One region of the Pseudomonas sp. JZ114 genome, then DNA from elsewhere that is predicted to be linked to it. Evidence: predicted binding sites of a transcription regulator. Region 1 holds the regulator's gene; each other region holds the start of a gene.
What was found. The regulator FliA, encoded in region 1, starts transcription of late flagellar genes. The targets are predictions, from matches to a motif close to CTAAAGTTTNNNNNNNNNNNGCCGNTAA.
Positions count from the first base shown of each region.

Region 2: the regulator FliA is predicted to act here: its motif matches at 1,759-1,786, upstream of JQR90_RS21825 (methyl-accepting chemotaxis protein).
Region 3: the regulator FliA is predicted to act here: its motif matches at 1,577-1,604, upstream of JQR90_RS23380 (methyl-accepting chemotaxis protein).

Region 1 is NZ_CP069256.1:1,727,598-1,730,792, reverse strand. Features, by position in the region: gene JQR90_RS08115 (chemotaxis protein CheA) at 1-65, opposite strand, end outside; gene JQR90_RS08110 (protein phosphatase CheZ) at 92-877, opposite strand; gene JQR90_RS08105 (chemotaxis response regulator CheY) at 897-1,271, opposite strand; gene fliA (RNA polymerase sigma factor FliA) at 1,351-2,091, opposite strand; gene fleN (flagellar synthesis regulator FleN) at 2,088-2,915, opposite strand; gene flhF (flagellar biosynthesis protein FlhF) at 3,091-3,195, opposite strand, start outside.
Region 2 is NZ_CP069257.1:509,163-512,357, forward strand. Features, by position in the region: gene JQR90_RS21825 (methyl-accepting chemotaxis protein) at 81-1,706, opposite strand; gene JQR90_RS21830 (bifunctional diguanylate cyclase/phosphodiesterase) at 1,924-3,195, shown strand, end outside.
Region 3 is NZ_CP069257.1:861,549-864,743, reverse strand. Features, by position in the region: gene JQR90_RS23390 (sigma-54-dependent Fis family transcriptional regulator) at 1-869, shown strand, start outside; gene JQR90_RS23385 (hypothetical protein) at 1,025-1,459, opposite strand; gene JQR90_RS23380 (methyl-accepting chemotaxis protein) at 1,738-3,195, shown strand, end outside.

The DNA.
Region 1 (3,195 bases):
TCGAGAATCTCGCCGGCCTCTACCAGGAAATCCTGGAGGATTTCTTCATCGGCGTCGAAGCTCATTCATGCACTCTCCAAAAAGGCCAGGTTTAGAAACCAAGGCTGGACAGAAGGTCATCTACGTCATCCTGGCTGGATACGACGTCTTCTCTTTTATCGGCATGAATCTGCGGACCTTCACCCTTCGAAGACTTTTCTTTTTGAATTTCTTCGATGGCCTTGACGTGGTCGTGGCTAATTCCTGCATAACGATCCACCTGACCGGCCATACGGACCAGCTTGACGAGATCGCGCTCGACTTGTGTAACAAGGTTCGTCACACGCTTGATGACTTGACCGGTAAGATCCTGATAGTCCTGCGCCAACAGGATATCGTTCAGCAACGAAGACAGCTTGTGGGCGTCCTCATCGCTGCGCCCCAGAAACGCACCGACGCGCTTGGCCAGCTCGCGGAACTCCTCGGCACTGAGCTCGCGCCGCATAAAGCGGCCCCACTCGGCGTGGAGGTCATGAGCGTCCTTACCAAATGATTCGATAAGCGGTGTGCTGGCATCGACCAAGTCCATGGTACGGTTGGCAGCACGCTCCGTCATTTCCACAACGTAGCTTAGGCGATCGGTGGCGTCTGCAATGTTTGTTACTTCATTGGCATAGGACGCCTGGGGATCGATCTGGAAGTTGACGATCGCGTTGTGCAACTCACGCGTCAGCTTGCCGATTTCCTGATACAGACCACGATCTCGCACCTGATTGAGCTCATTGATGAGCTGCACTGCCTGGCTGAAATTGCCATCTTCAAGGCTGGCAACCAGCTCTTGGGCATGCTTTTTCAGGGTCGATTCCAGGTCTTCGAATGATTTACTGCCAAGGTCCATAACATCCTCGAGATGGTTATCAGCCGTTGACCCGCTCAAAGATCTTGTCGATCTTTTCTTTGAGCACCTGGGCAGTAAACGGCTTCACAACGTAACCATTCACACCCGCTTGAGCTGCCTCGACAATTTGTTCGCGCTTGGCTTCGGCCGTTACCATCAGAACAGGCAGGTTCTTCAGGCGTGCATCGGCACGGACTTCCCGTAGCAGGTCGATACCGGTCATACCCGGCATGTTCCAGTCCGTTACCAGGAAGTCGAAGTTGCCGCTTTGCAGCATCGGCAACGCCGTCAAGCCGTCGTCGGCCTCGGTAGTATTGGTGAACCCCAGATCTCGCAGCAGATTCTTGATGATGCGTCTCATGGTGGAAAAATCGTCCACGATGAGAATTTTCATATCTTTGTCCAAGTCGACCTCCATCCTTACCCCAGACATGCCTTTTCAAAGGCATGCCATACATGCTTAGTGTTTTGCCTTAGCGCGAACGCCATTCAGCCAGACGAGCCCGCAGACGTGCTGCGCACTGACTGTGCAGTTGACAGACTCGGGATTCACTTACCCCAAGCACCTCTCCGATTTCCTTTAGGTTCAACTCCTCGTCGTAATACAGCGACAAGACGAGACGCTCACGCTCTGGAAGATTGGCAATGGCTTCCGCCAGGGCCTGCTTGAAACGATCATCTTCCAGTCCTCGACCTGGCTCGAAATCATGGGCTCCGCTCTCTTCGAGACCGTGCTCACCCTCTTCCATCAAGTCATCGAAGCTGAACAGGCGACTTCCCAATGTGTCATTGAGAATGCCGTAATATTCTTCAAGGCTTACACCAAGTTCGGCAGCAACTTCAGGATCTTTAGCGTCACGACCCGTTCTTGCTTCAACAGCACGAATCGCATCGGCCACCATACGGCTGTTACGATGCACCGAACGAGGTGCCCAATCACCTTTGCGAACCTCGTCCAGCATGGCTCCGCGGATACGGATACCGGCATAGGTTTCAAAGCTTGCACCTTTGCCGGCATCGTACTTCTTGGAGGCCTCGAGCAGGCCGATCATGCCGGCCTGCATGAGATCTTCCACCTGTACATTGGCAGGCAGACGCGCCAACAGGTGATAGGCAATGCGCTTGACCAGCGGCGCATACTGATTGATCAGTTGCTCCTGCTGTGAATGGGTCTGAGATTTACTGTACATACGGAGACCGCTGGACGCTGTCATACATTTGGCCCTACAGTGGGTTGCACCAATCGTTCGACGAAAAACTCCAAGTGACCGCGTGGGTTGGCCGGCAAGGGCCAAGCATCCACCTTCTGGGCAATAGCCCGGAAAGCCAGAGCGGCTTTGGAGCGCGGGTATGCTTCGTATACGGACCGCTGCTTCTGGACGGCTTTCCGTACACATTCATCAAAAGGAACCGCACCCACATACTGCAGAGCCACATCCAAGAAACGGTCAGTTACCTTGGTCAGCTTAGCAAAGAGATTGCGACCTTCCTGGGGCGTCAATGCCATATTCGCCAGTACGCGAAACCGCGTGATTCCATGATCGCGGTTGAACATCTTGATAAGCGCATAAGCGTCCGTGATCGAAGTAGGCTCATCACAGACCACCAGAAGTACCTCCTGGGCAGCCCGTACAAAGCTCACGACCGAATCACCGATGCCGGCAGCCGTATCGACAACAAGCACATCGATATCGTTGCTGATGTCACTGAATGCCTGGATCAGACCGGCATGTTGAAGAGACGACAACTGCACCATGGCTTGCGCACCGGAAGCGGCCGGAACGACCCGGATACCGCCAGGGCCTTGCAAAATCACGTCGCGAAGATCACATTTGCCTTCGATCACATCGGCGAGCGTCTGCTTCGGAGTCAAACCGAGCAAAACGTCGACGTTTGCCAAGCCCAAGTCGGCATCGAGCAACATGACACGTCGGCCCAGTTCAGCCAACGCCAGCGAAAGGTTTACCGAAACGTTGGTTTTCCCAACACCTCCCTTGCCGCCTGTCACTGCAATTACCTGTACGGGATGCATACCCATTGCTGTACACCTATGAAAAACCAGCCAGCCCGTAGAGGGCACTTATGGTGTAGCCAGATCGTTATGCTAACGAGCCAGCTGGCACTAAACCTGAAGCGTGTACTGCTTTCTGACACTACGACGCCTGTAAACCTTCTGTTGCAAAAACCTTACCCAACTTGCAAAAAACTGTAACTTAACCGACGCGCTTGGCCGGCTTTTGATAAAGCTCGGCAAACATATCCGCCATGGTTTCCTCTGCTGGCTCCTCGGTCAGCTGACGATTGACTGCACGGCTAAC
Region 2 (3,195 bases), on a different replicon from region 1:
TTTATTACATTCCGTTGCGTTACCTAGCCGAAACGTAGGGCAGAACGATGTCTGTTAATCAGCATCATCCTGCCGGTCGATCAGACTTTGAACCGGCGAACCATCCCGCTTAGGTCTCCAGCCAGGCGAGAAAGCTCCTGGCTGGCTGTATGGGTCTGTTCTGCACCCGCGGACGTCTGGATAGACAGATCACGAATACGAACCAGATTACGATCCACCTCTCGGGCCACCTGTGCCTGCTCTTCAGCAGCGCTGGCAATGACCAGGTTACGCTCATCGATACCGTTAACCGCATCGTTGATTGTGCCTAGTGCATGACTTGCCGCCTCAGCCTGCTCCTGGGTTTGCCTGGCCTGATCCGCACTGGTCAGCAAGGCGTCTACGGTATGAGTAGTCCCCTGCTGAATGCTACCAATCATGGCCTCGATTTCGCGGGTAGAATCACTGGTCCGGTGTGCCAGTGAGCGTACCTCATCTGCTACAACAGCAAACCCGCGACCCGCGTCCCCTGCTCTGGCCGCCTCGATTGCAGCGTTCAGCGCCAGCAGGTTGGTCTGCTCCGCTACGGACCGGATGACATCCAGCACCTGGCTGATGTTGCGTGTCTGTTCGGCCAGCTGACGTGCCTGCTCAGAAGCGCTCAGAACGTTGTCCGTCAGGACACCAATAGCACTGAGGGTATCGTTAAGCTGACGCTGCCCTTGGCGCGCGGTTTCGGCTGCTGCCTTGGAGGCGACTGACGTCGACGTCGCGTTACCCGCTACTTCTTCAACGGCCTGGCTCATCTCGGTGACTGCAGTAGCTGCCATCTCAATTTCGCTGTTCTGCTGTTGCAGTCCCTGCGTACTTTCGCTCATGACTGCGCTCATTTCTTCAGTCGCAGCAGCCAGCTGCTCAGCCGACCGGTTGATCTGCTCAAGCGTATCGCGCAGATTGCCCTGCATTTTTCCCATAGCCTTGAGCAGCTGAGCGGCCTCATCTGTACCGGTTGTTTCCAGCCGGTGGGTTAGGTCACCCGACGCGATGGCCTCCGCGGCCTGCACAGCTTCGCGAATAGGCTTGGACAGACTCAAGGTCAGACGCCAGGCGAGCAGGATTGTAAGGCCCAGGGCGCAGCCGATAACTGTCAGGGTAATGGATACGGAGTTGCTATACACTGCCTGTGCATCTTCGCCAAAGGCTTTGGCTGCCTGCTGGTTCAGGGTACGCAATTTCTCGGTCTGTTCGTTCATGCTCAAGCCAAGGCTGGCCATGCCACCCATGACCTGTTTACGGGCATCATCGATCCGGCCGTTGACCATTAACGCTACGAGCTGATCGGTATTAGTCATATAGTCGCGGTAGATAGCCTGCAACTGCTGTAGCGCCTTGCCCTCCTCCGGCGTGCTGATTAAAGGCTCATAGCGTTTGAAGCCAGCTTCAACAAGCTGTCCCAAGTCTTTGATTTTCTGCTGAGTCTTTCGAAGCGTTTCAGCATCTGGCAAGGCAATCAGGCGCAACGCCTCTATACGAATACGGGCCATTTGCAGGGCCAGATTGTCACTTTCAACAATACTGGGCAGTGAGTTCAGTTCCACTTTCCGAGATTGATCCTGGATATGAGACATCTGTGCCAGGCTGAACACCCCCAGCCCGGTCAGGATGACCGCGATAACGCCAAAGCAAAACAGGCTTCGGTATGCAATTTTCACGGAGCGAAGGCTCATAGACATAACCTTGATAAGGGGGCCGGAGAGGACATGCAAAGTGATACGTATTGAAGCGGCATCAGTGCGGAATTCTTGAGTCAAAAGTTGCCGGATGGTCTGTTGATCCGCCCGGTTGTGCCTCACATCGCCTGAACCGGATTATTTGCTACAGCGGCGAGAGCGGAAGCCGATATAAAACAACCTGATAGCAGATTATCGAATCGCCTCCCTGACCATGCCTATTTCTCCGCCCCCGCCAGCCATGAAAAAGGACGAGCCGTTTCGTTCACAAAGCCACACTGAGCTGACCCGTCGCTCTGTGTTGATGTTTACCGTCCTGATGTTGAGCCTGTTCGCCCTGGCAGGCGCCGTCACGAGCTATATTGCCTGGTCGTTAGATAATAAGGCCATTACCAGTGGTGAGCAGGCCTTGCGCAATGCTATCGATACCCGTAAGAAGTCCACGGTGGCGACACTCATGGACTATGCCCGCTGGGAGGAGAATTTCATGCACCTCTATCCTGCGGTCGATACGAAATGGGCGCGTGAAGAAGATAAGCTGGCCGGCTCGCTGCTGTCGCAGTATGGGCTGGACGCCGTCCTGGTTGTCGACGGCTCGCAAAATACCCGTTATGCCTTTTTAAAGGATACGGTCGACCCCAAGGATGCACTCCAGTGGATCGAAGGCGACTTGCCGGCAATGCTGGACCGACTCCGGAGCGAGCCTCCGCTTACGTATGTTCAGGGTTCTTATCAGGTAGATGGCGTACCGGCGATTGTTTCGGCAGCTTTGGTTCAACCTATTCAGGTGGCGTATCTACCCAGGCGAGACCAGCTTCCCATCCTGCTCTTTGTTGAACGGCTGGATCAGCAGAGGCTGGCGTCGATAGGTGCGGCCTCTGGCATTGTCAATCTGAAAGCCGGGCCGGCAGAAAAGGATAGCGCCAGCCTTATCATAAGTGAGGACTATGGCGTTCCTTTTCTGCTCAGCTGGCAGGCAGAGCGTCCTGGCGGTGTACTGCTAAGCGTAATGCTGCCTCTGCTGGTACTTACGGCATTTGCCCTGTATCTGGTTTTAATCAAACTCAAGCGCCGATCACTGCGCGCGGCTGCATTGATCGACAGCAGCCATGAAGCCCTGGAGCATAGCGAGGCTCGTTTTCGGGATGTTGCCGAGGCTTCTTCAAACTGGATCTGGGAGACGAATGCCCGACGTGAGCTGACCTATCTTTCTGACCGTTTCGCAGTTAGCACCGGCTTTAGTGTTCACGAGTGGCTGGGAAAGCCGCTGCAGGAGCTTATTGATTTCAGCGAAACGGACTTCCAGGCAAGCGCCCAACAAGATCAGGAACCAGCAGGTGCCCCAAAAGCCTTGGAATGCTTTTACATGGACCGCGAAGGACATAAACGTGTGGGGCACCTTTATCTTCGGTCTGTTTGGACGGAGGGCGTCTTATCCGGATATCGCGGGACTCTCAGCGACATTACAGACGAAATGGAAGCTCAG
Region 3 (3,195 bases), on a different replicon from region 1:
ATCGGGCGCTCAAGGTGTTGGAGCATGATGTGCCGGTTCTTCTCTATGGGGAGACCGGGACTGGCAAGGAGGCTTTCGCTACTGCGCTGCACCGTGCCAGTTCACGTGCAGGCAAGCCATTTATCGCACTCAACTGTGCGGCCATTCCCGAGGCGCTGATCGAGAGCGAGCTGTTTGGTTATTGCGGCGGAACATTTACCGGTGCACGTAAAGAGGGCATGGCAGGCAAGCTCCAGCATGCCAATGGCGGCGTCCTGTTCCTTGATGAAATTGGCGATATGCCGCTTGCCCTTCAAACCCGGCTGCTGCGTGTTCTAGAGGAGCGTCATGTCGTTCCGTTGGGAAGTACCGTACCACAGCCGCTTGATATTCGCCTGATCAGTGCCAGCCATCGAGACCTCAAGGCGCTGGTGGCGGCGGGTCAGTTTCGGGAAGATCTCTATTACCGCCTGACTGGCCTGCAAGTCACCCTGACGCCTTTGCGAGAACGAAGCGACAAGGCTGAGCTGATCGATCATCTGCTCCGAGAAGAGGCTCGTGGCAAAGAAATTCGAGTGGAATCGGCAGCCAGGCAGGCGCTACTGGCGCAGCCATGGCCCGGCAATATTCGTCAGCTGAGAAACCTGTTGAGAACGCTTGTAGCCTTGAGCGAAGGATGCTGGATCGGGCTCAGGGATGTGGCAGCCGTGCTGCCGCTGGAGACACCTGCAGAAAATGCATGTAACCCTTTGGGGACAGCGGAGCGTGATGCCCTGGTTGCAGCCTTGCAGGCTGAGCACTGGCATCGGGGGCATGTGGCTGAGCGGCTCGGTATCAGTCGCAATACGTTGTACCGCAAGCTCCGTAAACACGGGCTAATCAACCGCTAATTAAGGTGGCATCTCTCACATCAACCGGAAGGCACCAGGCCGATTAATGGCTACATTAAACGGCTCAGCATTCCAGATTCGCCGTGTCCCGATTGTGATGATCGGGGCACGCTTGAGAGTTGGCTTTCTCGTCTATACGACCTTTACGAGGTTATCTACTGACAAGCGGCCTGCCCAAGCTCTACCAGCTCTCCACCTTGCCTCATTTTTGTTGCATCCACCACTCTGACAAGCTTTGCGGGCGTACCGTACTGTTTGGCACTCAGGCAAACGGATTCGGCCAGCCGGAACTGCAAGGTATGATCATCGACAACACTTACCTGGAGCAGGGACGGTGTAACCCAGCGGGCTTCCTTGATAGGGCTTTTCTTGTTTGAGACCAGGGCATGAATCAGTTGCTGCTGCCGCTGAGCGGCATCAGTATTTCCCGCTTGAGCCTCGCGCGGAGTTGAAGCGGCACGAAGCCCGAGATAACCCAGGGCAGCGCCCACAATCATGAGCAGCAACAGTACTTTCCTGGCTTTCGACATCGTCGGCGGTTTACTCCAGGGAAACAGGTCAGTTATCTCGTCGGCGGCCATGCGGAGCATATCGTTTTACCCGATCATCAATACAAGCTCTTGCAGGACCATGGCGCACGAGCCAGACGGGCAAGCTAACTACCGATACAGAAGCCGAAAGTTATAGGGGTTGGACACATATCCTTTCTAAAGATTTTTTCTATCGGTCCGATAGAAAATGTGATGCCTTGCAAGGGCAGCCTTTGGCTGCGCTCATCCTGCTTAACGTGCAGCCATAAAAGCACGACGGTAGGTAATCGACTGAGCTTCGTACCATTGATATCGAAGCAGACTCTGAGGTGAACATCGTGCTCCGAAACATCCCGTTGGGTTTCAAGCTTCTGCTGATTCTCATATGCCCACTTCTCGGCTTCCTATGGCTCGCGACGGCAAAGGTGGTTGATAGCTACCAGACCTTGCAGGAGATGAATCGAACGGTGGAAGCAAGCACGGTTGCCCAGAAGGTAAGTCAGTTAATTACTGTGCTGCAGCGTGAGCGCGGCGCAAGCGGTGTTTATCTGGGCAGCAAGGGAAATGCAATGCGGGATATGCTGCCTCGCATGCGTCAGCAGACGGATGAAGCTATGGCGGCCTTGCGCGCGCTTTCTGGAAGTGCCAGAGAGATTCGCGACGCCATGGCTGGATTGGATGGTTTGAAAGCCACCCGTGACCAGATCGATACGTTGGGCATCACCAACCGTGAATCAGGCTCGCGGTTTACCAAAATCATTCAAACGCTGATTGGATTCACTCATTCACTGGAGCACAATGTGAATGAGCCATCGCTTGCCCGAGCGTTATCCTCGCTTAATGAATTCATCGAGATGAAGGAGCGGGCAGGTCGTGAGCGGGCCATGCTAGGTGTCGTGTTCAACCAGGATCGGTTCGATTCTGATTTGCTATCAGCTTTCAGCCGTAACCTGGGTGAGTTTTCCGCCTACTCCGAGGCCTTCAGACGTAACGCGTCTGAGGCGCTTGTGCGCAAGCTTGATGAAAAGATGCAGCAGCCCAGCGCGCTTGAGGTCGCACGTCTGCAGCGTCTGGCATTCGAGACGCCGATCGGTCAGTCACTGGGTGTGTCGGCCGAAGGATGGTTCAAAACCTCGACGAGCCGAATCGATCTGATGGGTGAAGTAGAGGAAGAGTTGGGACAGCAGGTGGGCGCCCTGGCAGCCAAGGCGCAGCATCATGCGTCAGCCGTTCTGTGGACAACGCTGGGTGTCGCAGTGCTTGCGCTGTTGGTCGTCTCGGTGCTGTCCTACCTGATCATTCGCAACATCAGCGTTGCCGTAAAAGCGGTGAACAATGCGCTGCTGGCACTTTCGCAACGCGATCTTACTGCGCGATCCGATTACAAGGGCAAGGACGAATTTGGCGAGATTACCCATAACCTCAATCGTATGGCTGACGAGTTGGGTCAGGTGATTCAAGAGATTGGTAACGCCACCACGCAAGTTGCGACGGCCGCGGAAGAGTCTTCAGCGGTCACACTTCAGACCAGCAAGAGCATTGAGCGCCAGCGCCAGGGTACTGAGCTTGTTGTCACTGCGATCAACCAGATGAGCGCGACCGTGCGGGAGGTGGCTCAGAGCACCAGCGATGCCGCCAGCATGTCACAAGAGGTCAACCAGAGCACAAGCCAGGGGCGACGTGAAGTGGAAAGCACGATCAGTGTCATACGAGAACTGTCTGCGCAGGCCGATCAGACCGCAGCCATCATCAGCGACCTGAAGCGAGAAAGCGACTCCATTTCCACGGTGCTTGAT